3 regions of the Alteromonas sp. 5NW40-0090 genome follow, and region 2 is predicted to be linked to each of the others. Evidence: predicted binding sites of a transcription regulator. Region 2 holds the regulator's gene; each other region holds the start of a gene.
The links. The regulator MetJ, encoded in region 2, represses methionine synthesis genes. The targets are predictions, from matches to a motif close to TAGACGTCTAGACGTCTA.
Positions count from the first base shown of each region.

Region 1: metA (homoserine O-succinyltransferase MetA) is a predicted target of MetJ. The motif match lies at 3,793-3,810, and genes of this name have one in related genera.
Region 3: thrA (bifunctional aspartate kinase/homoserine dehydrogenase I) is a predicted target of MetJ. The motif match lies at 1,709-1,726, and genes of this name have one in related genera.

Region 1 covers NZ_BAAJLT010000001.1:376,159-382,468, reverse strand. The annotation lists gene AC27KT_RS01670 (protein-glutamate methylesterase/protein-glutamine glutaminase) at 24-1,154, shown strand; gene AC27KT_RS01665 (ParA family protein) at 1,183-1,947, shown strand; gene AC27KT_RS01660 (chemotaxis protein CheW) at 1,955-2,761, shown strand; gene AC27KT_RS01655 (chemotaxis protein CheW) at 2,779-3,270, shown strand; gene AC27KT_RS01650 (DUF2802 domain-containing protein) at 3,330-3,764, shown strand; gene metA (homoserine O-succinyltransferase MetA) at 3,875-4,813, shown strand; gene AC27KT_RS01640 (homocysteine S-methyltransferase family protein) at 4,817-5,884, shown strand; gene metH (methionine synthase) at 5,894-6,310, shown strand, end outside.
Region 2 covers NZ_BAAJLT010000014.1:136,838-143,147, reverse strand. The annotation lists gene metF (methylenetetrahydrofolate reductase) at 212-1,099, opposite strand; gene metJ (met regulon transcriptional regulator MetJ) at 1,261-1,593, shown strand; gene AC27KT_RS17290 (malic enzyme-like NAD(P)-binding protein) at 1,757-2,992, opposite strand; gene AC27KT_RS17285 (hypothetical protein) at 3,673-3,990, shown strand; gene rpmE (50S ribosomal protein L31) at 4,196-4,408, opposite strand; gene priA (primosomal protein N') at 4,860-6,310, shown strand, end outside.
Region 3 covers NZ_BAAJLT010000012.1:149,929-156,238, reverse strand. The annotation lists gene AC27KT_RS15640 (excinuclease ABC subunit UvrA) at 1-1,524, shown strand, start outside; gene thrA (bifunctional aspartate kinase/homoserine dehydrogenase I) at 1,901-4,366, shown strand; gene thrB (homoserine kinase) at 4,528-5,472, shown strand; gene thrC (threonine synthase) at 5,591-6,310, shown strand, end outside.

The DNA of each region.
Region 1 (6,310 bases), on a different contig from region 2:
TGAATTAACAGGAATGATAATCCATGGTCTTTAAAGTCCTAGTCGTGGACGACTCGACCTTTTATCGCCGCCGAGTAAGAGAAATACTTGACGGCGATAGAGAACTTGAAGTTGTTGGGGAAGCGAGAAACGGGCGTGATGCACTCGACAAAGCTGAGGCGCTCAAACCCGATGTAATAACCATGGACGTTGAAATGCCAGTTATGGATGGTATTTCGGCCGTTAAGGCCATCATGGATAAACGTCCTACACCTATTTTAATGTTCTCTTCACTAACGCACCACGGTGCCCAAGCGACGCTTGACGCGTTAGAAGCAGGCGCGCTAGATTTTTTGCCCAAAAAATTCGAAGACATCGCGCAAGATAGAAAAGATGCTTCGCGGCTACTTTGTACTAAGGTTAGGTTGATAGCGCGAAGAGGACTGGGCTTGAAGCGTCCAACCTTTCGCAATATTGAGACCAGAAAACTTCCTGATAACGCGCCTAAACAAGCGTTTTTCAAAACCTCGGGGTTACTTTCTGGTCATAAAGACGCGGCTAAGCAGCCTACCGTTTCGTCTGTGAGACCAACAGGGAAGCAGTATAAATGTTTGGCAATAGGGGCATCAACAGGTGGGCCCGTAGCACTTCAAAAAGTGCTTTCTCCCTTACCTGGGGACTTTCCTTACCCTATTTTACTTGTGCAACATATGCCCGGCACCTTCACTAGTGCATTTGCACAGCGCTTAGACAGCAATTGCAAAATTGCTGTGAAGGAAGCTGAACAAGGCGATATTTTGAAGCCTGGGCATGCTTACCTTGCGCCCGGAGGCAAGCAAATGCTTATTGAGTCTATCGGAAGCAACAAGCGGATATCGATTGTCGATGCAAGCCAGGCAGATAAAGTGAACTATAAGCCAAGTGTAGACCTTACTTTTAGCTCGTTAGCTAGAGCCTATGGTGGAGATGTATTGGGAGTTATATTAACGGGTATGGGGGCTGACGGTAGGGAAGGCTGTCGACTACTTAAAGATAAAGGTGCGACTATTTGGGCGCAAGACCAAGACTCCTGTGTAGTTTATGGTATGCCTCAAGCTGTCGCCGCGGCCAACATATCGAGTAAGAATATTAATATCGATGATATGAGCAGTTGCGTTCAAACCGAAATGCGATAGCAGTTTGAATAGTAATGGAACAGCAATTATGAAAGTGTGGACGGTAGCAAATCAAAAAGGCGGGGTAGGTAAGACCACTACAACTGTAAGCCTTGGTGGCTTGCTGGCTCAAAAGGGCAAGCGAGTGCTTATGATTGATACTGATCCACACGCATCGCTCAGCTATTACTTTGGTATTGATGCAGAAGCGACAAGTCATTCAGTTTACGACATTTTTATTAAGTCTAATGAGATTTCTGCCGATAACGTAATGGATTGCCTTTGTCCTACAAAGCTTGATAATTTGTATGTGCTACCAGCGACTATGGCTCTAGCGACGCTAGACAGAACCATGGGAAGCGAACAGGGTATGGGCTTAGTGTTGAAAAAAGCACTCGCTAAAATATCCGGTGAATTCGACGTTGCTATTATCGACTGTCCTCCGGTTTTAGGGGTGCTGATGGTAAATGCACTAGCGGCATGCGATAAGGTGATTGTGCCGACTCAGACAGAGTATTTAGCACTTAAAGGTTTGGATAGGATGATCCGTACTATGGAAATCATGGGACGTTCGTTAAACAAGTCCTTTGACACCCTGATTATTCCAACTATGTTTGATAAGCGTACAAACGCCGCGTTAGCGTCAAGAAAACGATTAATGAGCGATTACGGCGAGCGAGTCTGGGAAGGCGTCATTCCCGTTGATACGCATTTCAGAGATGCGAGTTTGGTTCAACTACCTATCTCTGCAGCGTACCCGAAGACGAGAGGTGTAAATGCCTACGATAAACTGTTAGCCGTATTGGAGAAATAACAAAACCATGAGCAAGCAATCGCCATTTGCCCGTGAAGAAGTGATGGAGGCATACTTAGACAGCCTTCTCAAAGAGCCAGAAGCACCGGAAGATGTGACTGCGCGCACGGCAAAATTGCTCGAACAGGCTTCTCAGCAGATGGCTGAAACAGCGCTCGCTTCAACGGCAAATGAAAGTGAGCCACTATCGAATGAACAAGAGGCGATAGCTGAAAAGGTTACATCGTTAATTGAGACGCAAAAAGTAGAGACGATTGAGGATGAACAGCAACATCTTGATGCCGAAACTTCAATAGAGCAAAGACAAGACGAGGTATTAGGCCGAACTCCAAAAACAAAAGTTCCACTAAAGGATACTCTCGGCTTTCGCTTTCAGGCGCTATTCTTTGAGGTGGCGGGATTAACCCTTGCGGTGCCATTAACATCGCTAGGTGGTATTCACCAAATTGAAAAAATAGGCCCCTTATTTGGAAAACCTGACTGGTTTATGGGTGTAATGTTGCACAGAGAGTCTAAACTAAGTGTTGTTGACTCTGCAAAATGGGTAATGCCGGAAAAATATGACGAAAACCTCGCACAATCACTTAACTACCGATATCTTATAATGTTAGGAGAGAGCGCGTGGGGATTAGCAAGCGAAAAGCTTGTAAACACAGTCAATTTGACTACCGATGATGTTAAATGGCGCGAGTCCACAGGTAAGCGTCCCTGGTTAGCAGGGATGGTTAAAGAAAAAATGTGCGCGTTAATTGACGTTGAAGAATTAATATCTATGCTTAACAAAGGCTTAGGCAGTAACGACCAGACGCCATAGTATTGGGAGCCAGGTTCATGAGCGACGAAAGAATGAATAATAATGCTACCGACAGCAACGACGAAGTCCTTCAATGGGTGACGTATCGCTTAGGTGAAGAAACTTACGGTATTAACGTAATGCAAGTACAAGAAGTCTTGCGTTATACCGAAATAGCCCCTGTACCCGGTGCACCAGACTATGTGCTTGGTATTATAAATTTGCGTGGCAACGTGGTAACCGTCATCGATACCCGCGCGCGTTTTGGGCTACCTCCGACGGAAATCACGGACAATACACGTATAGTGATCATTGAGTCCGACGAACAGGTTGTCGGTATCTTGGTGGATAGTGTAGCCGAAGTGGTGTATCTGAAATCTTCAGAAATTGACAGTGCACCTAACGTTGGTACTGAAGAAAGTGCCAAGTTTATCCAAGGCGTTAGCAACCGCGATGGTGAACTGCTCATCCTAGTCGATCTCAATAAATTGCTAAGCGACGAAGAGTGGGATGAGCTTAGCAACATATAGATAATGAATAGGCGGTATGGATTGTCTATACCGCTTACACTTTCCCAAGGGTTACGTCCATGGATTGGCAGCTTGCTGCACCTACCTTCATTGAACTTATCTTGAGCGGTTTTATCATTGTACTTGCTGTTACTGTAAGTATTCTGTACTCGCATGTTAAGACGCTACGCATAGCACTAAGCGAAAGTGAGCAAGCTAACGCAGAGGCTATTGCCCGTGCTGAAGCGCTCGCTAAAAACGCAAATAACCAACAAACAGAGGCGCAAGCACGCACATTGGTCATTACTCGCCACCTTCAAGAGCTAGACGAAAAGCAAATTGATATAGAAAATCAGCTTCGTGAACTTAAACTGCAAGACCCCTCACTACGTTTATATCAACGTGCTGCAGACTTAGTTAAGCAAGGCGCCAGTATTGACGAAATTATTGAAGCCTGTGACATTCCTCGCGCTGAAGCTGAAATGTTAGTGATGGTGCATAAGCAAAACAGCTAACATTTTTCCTACCAGATAAAAAAACGTTTAGACGTCTAGACGTAAAGATGTTGACATATCGCCAGTTATAGACACAATACAGATATTGTAAATTATCACTGGAGTCCTCTATGCCAATTCGTATTCCTGAGCAGTTACCCGCGCAGAATGTACTACTAGGTGAAAACATTTTTACCATGGACATGGACAGGGCTGCCAATCAGGATATTCGTCCTCTTGAAGTCGGCATTCTTAATTTGATGCCGAATAAGATAGAAACAGAGGTACAGTTACTCCGCCTGTTATCGAACACGCCGCTGCAAATAAACGTGGATTTAATTAGAATTGATAATCAAGCACCCAAAAATACTCCACAGTCACACATGGATGCCTTCTATCACGACTTTTCAGCAGTCGCGAACAAAAAATACGATGGGCTTATAGTAACCGGTGCGCCTCTCGCGCTTATCGATTATGAAGAGGTGAAGTACTGGGACACTATGACCACCATACTGGAGTGGGCGCAGCGACACGTTAACTCTACTCTGTATTTATGTTGGGCTGCACATGCGGCTATGTATCACTTCTATGGTATAACCCGAGAGATCAGAGACGAAAAATTTTCCGGTGTTTTCAAGCATAAAGTGAACGATCCTCACAATGAACTATTGAGAGGTTTTGACCCCACGTTTTACGCCCCACACTCTCGATATGGGCACATCAATACCTCGTTATATAACAGTGTTGATGGGTTGAGTGTTGTGGCAGAGTCCGACGATGTGGGTGCGTATATCGTGGCGTCAGAAGACAAGCGAATGGTGTTTGTAACGGGCCATCCAGAATACGATCCAGATACGCTTAAAGACGAATATTTACGGGATATTGCGGCGGGACAAACGCCGGCAATGCCGAAAAACTATTTTGAAGGGGATGATCCAGCCAAGTCTCCTATAGTACAGTGGCGCTCGCACGGCAGCCTATTGTTTACGAACTGGCTGAATTATTATGTCTATCAGACCACGCCTTACGATTTAAGTCAGCTTGCTGAAAAGTCACAGCCAAAGAGGTAGCACGTGAGCCAAAGATCACATTCAAACGCGCAGGCAACGCTTACAGAAGCCGCTAATAAACGCATTCTTATTTTAGACGGTGCGATGGGCACCATGATCCAGCGCCATAAGTTAGAAGAAGAAGACTACCGCGGGACGCAGTTTGCCGACTGGCACTGCGACGTAAAGGGCAACAACGATCTGCTGGTCCTGACCCAGCCAGATATTATTTACCAAATTCATTGCGATTATTTTGAAGCTGGTGCGGACATTATTGAAACGAATACGTTTAATGCTACGACTATCGCTATGGCCGATTATGATATGCAGGCCCAATCACGTGATATCAATTTAGCAGCGGCTAAATTAGCGCGTAAAGCAGCAGACGAATTTACTGCAAAAACACCTGAGAAACCCCGTTTTGTTGCCGGTGTATTAGGCCCAACAAACCGCACTGCTTCAATTTCACCTGACGTCAATGACCCAGGCAAGCGCAATGTCACGTTTGACGAATTAGTAGAAGCGTATAGCGAGTCTACCGAAGCTCTCATTGAGGGCGGCGTTGACTTAATCATGCTCGAAACTATTTTCGATACGCTAAACGCCAAAGCGGCAGCGTTTGCCGTAGAGTCGGTATTTGAAAAACTCGGTAGATTTTTACCAGTGATGGTATCAGGCACTATTACCGATGCATCTGGGCGTACGCTGTCTGGTCAAACCGCGGAAGCGTTTTATTACTCGATGCGACATATTAGCCCATTTTCCTTCGGCTTAAACTGCGCACTGGGCCCGGATCTATTGCGCCAATACGTAGATGAAGTGGCTACTGTTAGTGAGTGCTTCATATCCGCACACCCTAATGCTGGCTTACCAAACGAATTTGGTGAATACGATATGGAAGGGCCAGAGATGGCCGAACACATCAAAGAATGGGCGCAGTCAGGGCTAGTGAACATTGTAGGGGGCTGTTGTGGCAGTACCCCAGAGCATATTCGCGATATTGCTAACGCGGTTAAAGGTATCGCGCCACGCAAGCTACCCAAATTTGAACCTAAAATGCGTTTGTCAGGCCTAGAGCCGTTTGTACACTAGGAGGGCATTATGAGCGCAGAATTTTCTACATTTATTAATATCGGTGAGCGCACCAACGTTACAGGCTCTGCTCGCTTTAAACGTCTTATTCTTGAAGGTGATTATGAAACCGCACTTGATGTCGCAAGACAGCAGGTAGAAAACGGTGCTCAAATCATTGATATCAATATGGATGAGGCCATGCTTGATTCAAAGCAGGCCATGATCACCTTTTTAAACCTGATTGCCTCTGAGCCAGATATTAGCCGAGTTCCCATTATGATCGACTCGTCTAAATGGGAGATTATCGAAGCAGGGCTTAAGTGTGTGCAGGGCAAAGCGATTGTTAACTCTATTAGCTTAAAAGAAGGGGAAGAGATCTTCTTAAACCAAGCCAAGCTAATAAAGCGCTATGGTGCTGCAACCGTAGTTATGGCGTTTGACGAG
Region 2 (6,310 bases):
CGATACCTTGTAAAAGATGAATAGCGCGGCCTTATCAATGCGGACTGATATAAGGCATCGATAGTTCAATACATGTATATCAGATGGTAACTGCGGGCGGCCTTGGTGGCAAAGTTTAATGCAGGTTTAAAACAGCAAAGGCGCATTGATTGCGCCTTTTGTGAAGTGAATCATGCAAAAATGACATCACCCTTGTGATAATTGTTATTTATTAAGCGCCTGAACGCACGCCCAGCATGTGGCAGATGGCGTAGCTTAATTCACTACGGTTTAAGGTATAGAAATGGAAGTGTTTCACCCCTTCTTTAGCCAATACCTTTACTTGGTCCATGGCAATGTTAGCGCCTATCAGGTTACGGGTGGCTTGGTCGTCGGCATCAAGGCCGTCGAACATTTTGTGCAACCATCCCGGCACATGCACGTTTGTAAACCCTGCAAATTTCACTAATGTTTGATAGTTAGTTACCGGCAAAATACCCGGAACTATATCTAAGTCGACACCAGCTGCAGCTGCACGGTCTCTAAATCGAAGGTAAACACTGGTATCGAAGAAGAATTGGGTAATCGCTTCTGTAGCGCCTGCTTCTGCCTTTCGCTTTAGGTTTAGCAAATCAAACTGTGCATTTGGCGCTTCTGGATGCTTCTCTGGATAGGCGGCAACAGAAATATCAAAATCGGCAACGTCTTTTAGCAAGGCAACAAGATCAGAGGCGTACATCTCTGTTTTCTCTACCCCTGGCGGTAAATCGCCACGAAGCGCAACAATACGGCGAATGCCTGAATCCCAGTAGTCTTTAGCAATTTGTTTAAGTTCATCTCGGCTAGCATCAACACAGGTCAAGTGAGGAACAGCTGCTACACCGGTTTGCTGCTGAATGCGCTTAACTACGTCGTGGGTTCTGTCACGTTCACCGCTATTCGCGCCGTAGGTTACCGACATGTAGCTTGGCTTTAGTGGCGCTAGGCGTTCAACAGACTTCCATAAGGTCTGTTCCATGGCTTCCGTTTTAGGCGGAAAAAATTCAAAAGATACATCAATATCACGCAGTTCCGACAGGGACTGGTTTAATGCATCGATACCTTGTGCGTAAGAAACCATGGCTTTTACTCTCAAAAATGTATTCTTATAGACGTTTAGACGTCTAAATTAAAGAATATATGTCTAGACGTCAAGAGGTTTACACTGCTCAATTGACCTTTTCGTGAACTTGTTTAGAATTTCTCTTCATAATATAAAAAAGAGTAGACCGAGTTAGTACAATGGCAGAATGGAACGGTAAATATATTCACCCCTACGCAGAGCACGGGAAAAAGAGCGAGCAGGTAAAGAAAGTCACTGTCTCTATACCTATTAATGTGCTTAAAGCACTTACTGATGAGCGTACCCGCCGCCAAATCAATAATTTGCGTCACGCCACTAATTCGGAATTGCTTTGCGAGGCGTTTTTACACGCATTTACCGGGCAACCTTTGCCTAACGATGATGACTTGCGTAAAGACAATCCTAATCGCGTGCCGGCTGAAGCAAGACGTATTATGGAAGAAATGGGTATTGACCCTAGCTTCGAAAACGATGTGTCGGAAGACGACTGATATTTAGTATTAAAGAGAAACGGCGCTTTGTTGTAAGTTATTGCTAGTTGATAACCTACAACACGGCGCCGTTTTTTATGTACTTGTATTCTCTAAGCGCACTTTGTAGCAAATAAAGGTTGAGCACTAGCCCCACCATTTTTTTGCCTTATGCGCCAGAATTTTATTCTTCTGGGCTTTCAGGTACGCGTGCAACACCAGATTCAATAGCAGCCTTAGACACGGCGGTAGCAATACGCTCGCATAAACGCGGATCCATAGGTTTAGGAATAATGTACTCTTTACCAAATGTCAGGCTATCACTTTTACTCGCAGCTAATACTTCCTCTGGTACAGGCTCTTTCGTAATAGCACGAAGGGCTTCTACTGCTGCTACTTTCATTTCATCGTTGATGGCCGTTGCACGAACATCTAGCGCGCCACGGAAAATAAACGGGAAGCACAGTACGTTGTTTACTTGGTTAGGGTAGTCCGAACGTCCAGTGGCCATAATAAGATCTTTACGTACTTCGTGAGCAAGTTCAGGCTTTATCTCAGGGTCTGGGTTAGAACATGCAAATACAATTGGGTTTTCAGCCATCAAGGCCAGTGTTTCTGGTGGTAAAACATCCGGCCCAGACACACCAACAAAGATATCCGCACCTTCCATTACATCTTCAAGCGTACGCTTGTCAGTATTGTTAGCAAATAGCTTTTTGTGCTCAGTTAAGTCTTCGCGACGAGTATGGATAACGCCTTTTCTGTCTAGCATATAAATACGTTCGCGCTGGGCACCACACTTAATAAGCAGTTCCATACAAGCGACCGCTGCTGCACCGGCCCCCATACACACAATTTTAGCGCTCTCTATGCTTTTGCCCTGAATCTCCAACGCGTTAAGCATACCTGCTGCGGTTACAATAGCGGTACCGTGCTGATCATCATGAAATACTGGAATTTTACAGCGCTTAATTAGCTCTTGTTCAATCTCAAAGCATTCAGGCGCTTTAATGTCTTCTAGGTTAATGCCGCCAAATGTATCGGCGATATTCGCTACCGTATTAATGAACTCTTCGGTCGTACGATGCTTCACTTCAATGTCAATGGCATCCAGTCCAGCAAAGCGTTTAAACAGAAGGGCTTTACCTTCCATAACAGGTTTCGATGCCAGTGGGCCTAGGTTACCCAATCCTAAAATCGCGGTTCCGTTACTGATAACGGCAACCAGGTTTCCTTTACCCGTGTATTTATAGGCGTTATCTGCATCTTCGGCTATTTCTCTGACCGGCTCGGCAACGCCTGGGCTATAGGCGAGAGCAAGGTCGTCCACGCTATCGGCAGGTTTAGATAGCTCTACGCGGATTTTTCCAGGTGTGGGTTTGGCGTGATAGTCGAGTGCGCGTTGTCTAAAATCTGACATGTAAAAAGGTATCCTTAGATGTAGGGTTCATCGGTGTTTTCGTTCACGCTCTGTAGCTATTTTATTGTCGTTATAGTTATAGGTAGATAAACGTAAGCGCGTTACAACCAAGTAATGACAAAAGTGATTATAAATAGTTGTTAGCACTAGGGCTTGTTGATCTTTGTTTTACAGCAATCATCAATAGGCCTTTAGGTGGCATGTGGAAAAAGCAGATTAGGCGTTAACCTTTACTGATTTTGTTCACATACCTTAATGGATACAAGCCTCAGGTTCATGTACCCAAAAGCGCCACAAGTCTTGAAAGTAATGCATTATTCACAGAATTAATGCTCACTATCAAAGTGCCGATCGCAACTCTAACACAGCCAATCACTGTGTACATATCTGATCAGAATTCTCATATACCAATGTAGGGTAGGCATACTAATTAGACCAGTAAAATGGGGCTATAATTGCCATTCATATTATTTATTTTGACTTGTTATAACATTCCTTAGGTCTATTGTGTGGAGGATGAAAACAAAGCTATCGAAAGGCTCTACGTTCTCATAAATGCATAGGACAGAAACCCAAATCAGGAAAATAGAACGCAGGGAGATACCTCGTTAATTCTCCATCCAATATTTCTGATAAAATCCTGTGAAAGCCCACTTAAAATTCGCACTTAAGGCGAGGATATGACAGAAAGAAAACTAATAACCGTGCTAACCGGTGTATGCGAAAGCGTAAAATCTGCCAATAATGGATTTGTTTGGTTAACTCACTTAGGGCATTGGAGAACGCCGCAAGTGATTGCCGTGTTTAATACTGAGCAGGAGAAGCAGCGGGCGTTAACTAATGGTTGGGATATAGACTTCATAAGCCAAGTGAATATTGCTTTGGCGTCAATTAAGTCAGCACCCGTTGGTATTTATTTTGACAGCGAAGAACAATGTAAAAAAGTGAGTGGCGGCAATTGGGATAGGCATTTATCTAATGTAAAAAACCTTCACTGAGTTCAGGTTACGCTGAATGTTGTAAATTAAGCTAAAAACGTTTTCAGAAGGCGAGTTGCAGGGCTTTTTACATTGGCTAGGTAACTGCCCTGACGTAGGATAACGGCGGTAAAGCGCTGTTTGGTGCACCTTGTTTGTGTGAAGCGTGAATTTTAGGCAATAAAAAAGCGCCATAAAGGCGCTTTTTTCGAACTCGATATCAGGCTTACTTTTTGCCCAATGCACCGAAACGCTTCTTGAAGCGATCAACACGACCACCAGTGTCAACGTTACGTTGCTTACCAGTGTAGAATGGGTGACATGAAGAACATACGTCTAGGTTGATGTCTTTACCAAGCGTAGAACGAATGTTCATTACGTTACCACATGAGCAAGTTGCTGTGATTTCTTCGTATTTTGGGTGGATATCTTGTTTCATTGGGTTACCTCACATAATAAGGCCGTATCGCTATACAACCCGAAGTCGCACACCATACGTTACTTAATTCAAATGATAAGTCGTTCAAAGAACAGCCTATCGCAAAAGAGCGGCGCATAATAAAGGATGGCAGGGCCTTGATCAAGCGGTTTTTGGCCAAATGCTAAACAAGAGAGCTAGACAAGGAAGCCGTAGAAAAAGGCCAAACTAAAAACATTCTTTTTATGCTTAACAGTAAAGTATGTTTAAATATTTGTCTTTCAAGGCTAGGCCATATGCGCTAGTAGCAAAATCATGCGCTAATAGCAAAATGTGTTGCTAGCTGTTAGCAGCGCAAACTACTGTAACGTATAGGTCTGCAAGTAGCTTCAGTATAATTAGTTTCAACATAAGAAACTTAGTAAGCGCATTACGCGCTATAACAGTCGTCAAATAAGGTAAAACGTTCGCAATGGCCTTTATCCAAGTTGCCGTGCCAGTGCCACTGCGCCAACTTTTCACATATACCCACAATAGCGCGCTCAGTGCAGGTGTGAGGGTAGTTGTACCTTTTGGTCCGCGCAAACTTGTGGGCGTAGTTGTTGAAACCCTACACAAACCTGAAAGCGACATTGAAAACTCCAACAAGCTAAAAGCCATTGAGTCGGTACTGGACGATAGCCCCATTATAGATGAGGTGCTGCTGAAAATGGCCCAATGGCTGTGGCAGTACTATCATCATGCGCCGGGTGAAGTGTTGCACGCCATGCTGCCTGTTTTATTGCGCAAAGGCGAGTCAGCAGCGCCAACACCTCAAGACATGCTAATGCTTACCGAAGAAGGTAGGCAAAGGGATGCAGACACGTTATCGCGGGCGCCTAAACAACAAGCCTGTTTTACTGCAATGGCCGGTGGTGCCTTATTAGCGTCCCAAGCGCGCAAGCAGTATGGCGCACCTGCGGTCAAAGCGCTTGTCGAAAAGTCATTGGCAAGCATTGAAGAAGTCGCGCCTGAATTTAAGTCAGGCAGTTGGCTTGCCTCGTTATCGGTGTCTGAAAAGCCGGTTCCAGACACAGAACAGTCGGTTGCTATTGCCGCGCTTAACCGTCAGCAAGGCAACTTTGCAGTAAGTTTACTTGAAGGGGTTACCGGTAGCGGTAAAACGGAAGTGTATCTTCAAGCCATCGAACCCTTACTGCGTGAAGGGAAGCAAGTGCTTATCTTGGTACCAGAAATCGGGCTTACGCCGCAAACCGTGTCACGCTTTGAAAAGCGCTTTGGTATTGCAGTGGGCGTTTTACACTCTCAGCTTTCTGATAAGGAACGGCTACAGGTGTGGCAGCGAGCAAAAGCCGGTGAACTCGGTATTATCATTGGTACCCGCTCGGCTATTTTCACCCCGCTGCACAATCCCGGTATGCTGATTGTGGATGAAGAGCACGACGAGTCTTTTAAGCAGCAAGATGGGCTTCGCTATCATGCTCGTGACCTGGCAGCTATGCGTGCCAAGCAGCATAATATTCCGCTTTTACTAGGCAGTGCCACGCCTGCGCTTGAAACACTTAACAATGCGCTAAGCGGTCGTTATGCCCATTTGCAGCTTACCAAGCGAGCAGGAGGGGCGAAAAGCACGCATCAGCATGTGTTAGACGCGCGTGACCAGCCCATTTACTACGGTATTTCGCAAGGCTTGCTAACGATAATGCGCCAGCATATCAGCGCGGGAAACCAGGTATTGGTGTTTGTGAATCGCAGAGGCTATGCGCCAGCGCTGCTCTGCCACCACTGCGGTGAAACCGTCATGTGTAAGCGTTGTGATCGTCCTTACACTGTGCATAAAGCACAGAACCGACTTCAGTGTCATCACTGCGGCGGCATGCGCTCAATGCCATCAAACTGCGAAGCGTGCCATCACAATGAATT
Region 3 (6,310 bases), on a different contig from region 2:
GAAAGAGTGAAGCCTATAATAGCGCTTGGGCTTCATTACATTTCGTTAGATAGAAGTACAACAAGTATCTCAGTAGGCGAACTACAGCGATTGCGTCTGGCGACCCAGCTTAAATCGAACTTATTTGGCGTTGTCTTTGTTATGGATGAACCTTCATCAGGTCTTCACCCTCGCGACGTAGAAGGGCTTATTCGCGCGCTTCACAATATTACCGAAACGGGAAATTCACTACTCGTTGTCGAGCACAACCCTTACGTCATTAAAGGCGCTAACTGGGTTGTAGATGTAGGGCCGAGAGCGGGAATGAACGGAGGTGAGCTTGTTTATAGTGGGCCGGTTAACAAACTAGCAAGCATAAAAAACTCCCCAACGGCAGACTATGTTTTTAACAATAAAGCCCTAAGCCAGCGTATCAAGCGAAAATCATCAGGGGTATTGCGTTTAAAAGACGTGTCCAGAAATAATGTCAGCTATGTTGATATTGATATTCCACTGGGTGTGATGACCTGTGTCACAGGCGTTTCCGGCTCTGGAAAGTCGAGTTTAATTAGCCAAGCATTAGTTGAGTTAGTCAAAGATGGTTTAAACTCTGCTGAGAAAGAAGGGATGCGAGCGAATGAAACGAGAGAAACGAGAGAAACGGAAGAACTGCTTACTGACGCCAATTCGCTTCTTGCTAACGACACCTTCTCACATAAAAATGAACCGCGACAAGGCCGTATTGAAAGCGGACTTGAAGAGTTAAGTCGTATAGTTGTGGTAGATCAGTCTCCCATCGGCAGGACACCCCGTTCAACTTTGGCAACCTATACCGGCATATTTGACCAAATCAGAAGTTTATTTGCTTCAACCGAAGAAGCAAAATCCCGTGGTTACGATGCGGGCCATTTCTCGTTTAACATTGTAAAAGGTAGGTGCTCACATTGTGAAGGCTTGGGTGTGGTATCGGTAGAACTATTGTTTATGCCGAGTGTTTATTCCCCCTGTACCGTTTGTAATGGTCAGCGTTTTAACGAAAACGTACTGGAAGTTGGGTACAACGAACATTCTATCGCTGATGTACTATCGCTTACGGTTGAAGAAGCGTTATCTGTATTTAATAGTAATCAAGTCATTACGCGTGGGCTTCAAACGCTTATGAATGTAGGGCTTGGCTATTTAACCCTTGGGCAAAGTGCTACTGAATTATCAGGCGGCGAGGCGCAGCGCATTAAACTAGCGTCAGAACTTAAACGTGCTCAAAATGCTAATACCCTTTACGTGCTTGATGAACCTACTACAGGGTTACATCTTTCAGACACTGCATTACTTATGCAGCATTTAAGTACGTTAGTTGAAGCGGGGAATACGGTGGTGATGGTTGAGCACAATATGCAGGTGGCTGGGGCTTGCGACCACATTATTGATATGGGGCCAGGCGCTGGTAATGAGGGAGGAGAAATAGTTGCTGAAGGCAGACCAGAGGAGGTTGCTAAGGTCCAACAAAGTGCAACAGCCCCATTTTTGAAGGCGAGTTTGGCTTAAAGAAAGGTCTTGATTGAGTTAGGGTTGAATGATCTTAGAAATAAGTCGTTGTTCAAAGCTACTTGAGTACAAGTAAGCCAGCAAAGAAACGGCTTAAACTCGTATTTGTACCTTAAAAAGAAATATTAATTAAAGAGTGTTGCACTTTTTGCAATACAGTGTAGTGAAAACTGCGGTTGACATATAGACGTCTATACGGCAAATTGCTTGTATGAAAAAGATTCTACTTACTCGCACCACCATTATGTTGATTACCACCTTAAAAAGGGCGGTCGCTGACTAGTGCAAGTAAGCAAAAGACAACGAAAGCCCGCCTAACACAGAGCGGGCTTTTTTTTACACACGTTTTAGCATGCGTAACCTTAAGGAGCAGCATATGAAAGTCTTAAAGTTTGGGGGTTCTTCTCTAGCCGATGCACCGCGATACATGCGCGTTATGGAAATTAGCACGGCGACCCACCAAACCGACGGTGCTGCGGTTGTACTCTCTGCCCCAAAGGGGGTAACGAACGCGCTTTCACTACTATGTGAACAAGCAGCCGCGGGTGAAGATTTCCAGCCATTATTCGATAAGTTGAACGATACGGTTACGGGCATTGCCAACAACCTAAACGAAGAACTCGACGGGTTTGCACATGCAAGCGTGGTAGAATTCATTAATAGTCACTTGTCAGTATTAAAACAGCATCTTGAAGGCATCAAGCTGCTTGGTGTTGCGCCAGATAATGTTGCTGCTGGTATTCTAAGTATTGGCGAATACATATCGGTGACGCTTTTTAGCGCTATGCTATCGGCTAAAGGTATCGCAAATCGCGTTATCGACCCAGTTAAATATGTACTTGCCGAGGGCGATTACCTAGACAGTATTGCCGACGTATCGCTAAGTAAAGCACGTTTTTCAGATGTACCTACTGATGGCAGTGAGTTTTTGGTTATGCCTGGTTTTGTCGCTGTTAACGAAGCAGGCGAAAAAGTCACGCTTGGGCGTAACGGCTCAGACTATTCAGCGGCTATTTTGGCGGCCTGTATTGACGCAAGCTGCTGTGAAATTTGGACAGACGTAGACGGTGTGTATAACGCTGACCCGAATCAAGTTGAAGGGGCAGTGCTGTTAGATAAGCTTACCTATCAAGAAGCGATGGAGCTGTCTTATTTCGGCGCTAAGGTGCTTCATCCGAAAACTATCGGTCCTATTGCACAACACCATATTCCTTGTCTGATCAGAAACACACTAAACCCAGCTGCGCCAGGTACGCTAATCAGTAATGAAAAAAGCGAGGTGTGGACGTCGGTGAAAGGTATTTCACAGCTTGATAACGTCACCATGTTTAACGTTGCAGGTCCTGGCCTAAAAGGCATGGTTGGCATGGCAAGCCGAGTGTTTGAGGTGATGTCGAATGCCAATATTTCAATAAGCCTTATTACGCAGTCATCGTCAGAATACTCAATCAGTTTCTGTATTCAAAGCAAAGACGCCAGCCGGGCGTTAACGCTACTTGAAGATGCCTTCGCGCTTGAGCTTCAAAACCAATTACTAGACCCCATTGAAGTACGTCATGACCTGGCCATTGTTACTTTGGTTGGCGATGGAATGCGTCAAACTAAAGGGTTAGCTGCGCGTTTCTTTAACTCGCTTGCCCAAGCGCGAGTAAACAACGTTGCTATTGCTCAGGGCTCTTCAGAGCGCTCTATTTCAACGGTAATTGAAAGCAAGCGTGCTAAGAAAGCGGTGAAGGTCATTCACCAGAATTTTTTCTCTGACCGCCATACCATCGACGTATTCCTAGTAGGGTGTGGCAACGTGGGGACTGAACTGCTAGGTCAGATAGAAAAGCAACAACCTGCACTGCTTAAACGTAATGTACAACTGCGGGTATATGGCATTGCGAACAGCCGAAAACTGCTGTTAAACAGCCAAGGTATTGATTTAAGCGGTGACTGGAAAGCGGCACTTGATTCTGCAAGTGAAGGTTTGAGTGTAGAGCGCCTGCATCAGTTCGCAAACGACAATAGTTTGGTAAACCCGGTGATTGTTGACTGTACCAGTCACGAAGCGATTGCACAGCAATACGTAGATATGATGGAAAGCGGTTTTCACGTGGTAACGCCTAACAAAAAGGCAAATACCTCCGCTATGTCTTACTACCGTAAGCTACGTAAAACAGCACTTACCACGAACCGCCAATATCTTTATGAAACTACGGTGGGTGCAGGCCTTCCTGTTATCGACAACCTACAAAAACTATTCAGTGCAGGCGATGTGCTTCACCGTTTTGAAGGTATTCTTTCGGGCAGCTTGTCTTACGTATTCGGTAAGCTTGAAGAAGGCATGAGCTTGTCGCAAGCGACACAAACGGCTAAAGATAATGGTTTTACAGAGCCTGATCCGCGCGATGACTTGAGCGGCATGGACGTAGCGCGTAAGTTGCTTATTATGGCTCGTGAAGCTGATTTAGCGTTAGAGCTATCTGATATTGATATTGAGTCTGTGCTGCCAAAAGGTTTTGCTGAAGACTGTTCAATTGACGAATTTATGCGCCAACTTCCAGAGCTAGATGCTGCGATGAATGAGAAAGTTGAAGCGGCTAAGGCAGAAGGTAAAGTACTTCGTTATATCGGCAGTATTGAAGACGGAAAATGCAAAGTAAGCATTCAGGCTGTACCAGCGAGCAACCCGCTTTCGCAGGTAAAAGATGGCGAAAACGCACTGGCTATTAATAGTGACTACTACAGCCCTATCCCTTACGTGATCAGAGGGTATGGTGCGGGTGGCACGGTAACGGCAGCTGGTGTGTTTGCTGACATTCTGCGTACTATGCCGTGGAAACAAATGGCGCACTAAGGGCTAAATAACGCTTAGCTCGCTTGGCGTAATGAATAAGCGGCTAAAGTAAAAAATTCGAAGGTGCGACTTAGGCCAGACATGTTGTGGCATTGAATTAAAGCGCTAATTAGAAGCGCTAGTATAAAAGCTTGCGCCACTAGCGAAGTAAGAGAAATAATATGAAAGTATTCAAGGCCTTTGCGCCGGCATCAATTGGAAATGTAAGCCTAGGCTTTGATGTATTGGGCGCAGCGCTTGCGCCTGTTGACGGCACTAAGCTAGGTGATGAAGTTGAAATAAAGACGGCTGAGTCATTTTCATTAGAAACGGTGGGGCGCTTTGCGCATAAACTCCCGAGCGATGCAGATAGCAACATTGTAACTAAGTGCTATCACTATTTCTGTGAGCAAATGGAAAGGGCTGGAAAAACAACCTCTCCTGTTGCGCTAACGCTGCATAAAAACCTGCCTATTGGCAGTGGTTTAGGTTCAAGTGCAAGTTCTATTGTTGCAGCATTTGCAGCACTAAATGCTTACTTCAATACCCCATTTGATGAAGATACGCTACTCATTATGATGGGGGAGCTAGAAGGACAAATAAGCGGTAGTATTCACTATGATAACGTTGCTCCCTGTTACTTAGGTGGTATGACGTTAATGACAGGTAGCGATGCGCCGGTTACGCTATCATTGCCTTTAAATGACGAGTGGTACTATGCCGTTTGCTATTCAGGTATAAGCGTATCAACAGCGGCTGCTCGCGATATCCTGCCTAAACAAGTGGATATGGCGACGGCACTAACATTCGGGCGACAGTTAGGTGTGTTTGTTCATGCCTTGCATGCGGGTAACTTTGATTTGGCGGCGTCGGTAATGAAAGATGTTATAGCTGAGCCTTACAGAAAATCGTTACTGCCTGGATTTGATGAAGCACGTGCGTTTAGTGAGCAAGCGGGCGCGCTCGCTTTTGGTATTTCGGGCTCAGGACCAACGGTGTTTGCCGTATGCCCAAGCAAAGCGCAGGCGGAAAAAGTCGCAGCATATTTAACGGCGAACTACATTCAAAATGAAGATGGCTTTAGCCATGTGTGCCAAATACCAAGCCAAGGCACCATTGTTTCTTAAGGTACATAGCTTTTTAAGGTACATGGTTTCTTAAAGGCAAATGATTTCCTAAAAGCACAATAATTTTTTAAAAGATTAAAAGGGCAAAGTACTTGCCCACATAAAAAGGTAACAGCAAGTGGAATTGGTAAATTTAAAAGATTCATCGGACACAGCAAATTTTGCTGAAGCCGTTAAGCGGGGCTTAGGTAAAAACCAAGGGCTTTATTTTCCAGAGCATATTCCTACCCTAGACAATATTGACGAATTATTGGAAAAGCCTTTTGTCGAGCGCAGTGTTGAAGTACTTCGCGCGCTCATTGGCGATGAGCTGAATAATGGCGAGCTAGAAGAAATTGTTCAAACGGCTTTTGCTTTTGGCGCACCAGTCGAGCAAGTTAATGATAACGTTTACTGCCTAGAGCTTTTCCACGGCCCAACGCTGGCGTTTAAAGATTTCGGCGGCCGCTTTATGGCGCAAACCCTGTCGCGTATTAGTGAAGGGAAGCCAGTAACTATTTTAACTGCGACCTCAGGTGATACGGGTGCCGCGGTTGCTCACGCGTTCCACGGTATTGATAACATCAACGTGGTTATTTTGTTTCCAAAGGGCAAAATCAGCGCGCTACAGGAAAAGCTATTTACTACGCTAGGCGGAAACATTCACACTGTTGCAGTAGAGTCTGACTTTGACGCATGCCAATCGTTAGTGAAAACCGCGTTTGACGATCCTGATGTGCGTGAAGGTCTTCACTTAAACTCCGCAAACTCAATCAACATCAGCCGTTTATTGGCGCAGGTTTGCTATTACTTTGAAGCGGTAAGTCAGCTGCCTAAAGAGAAGCGTGACCAGCTCGTT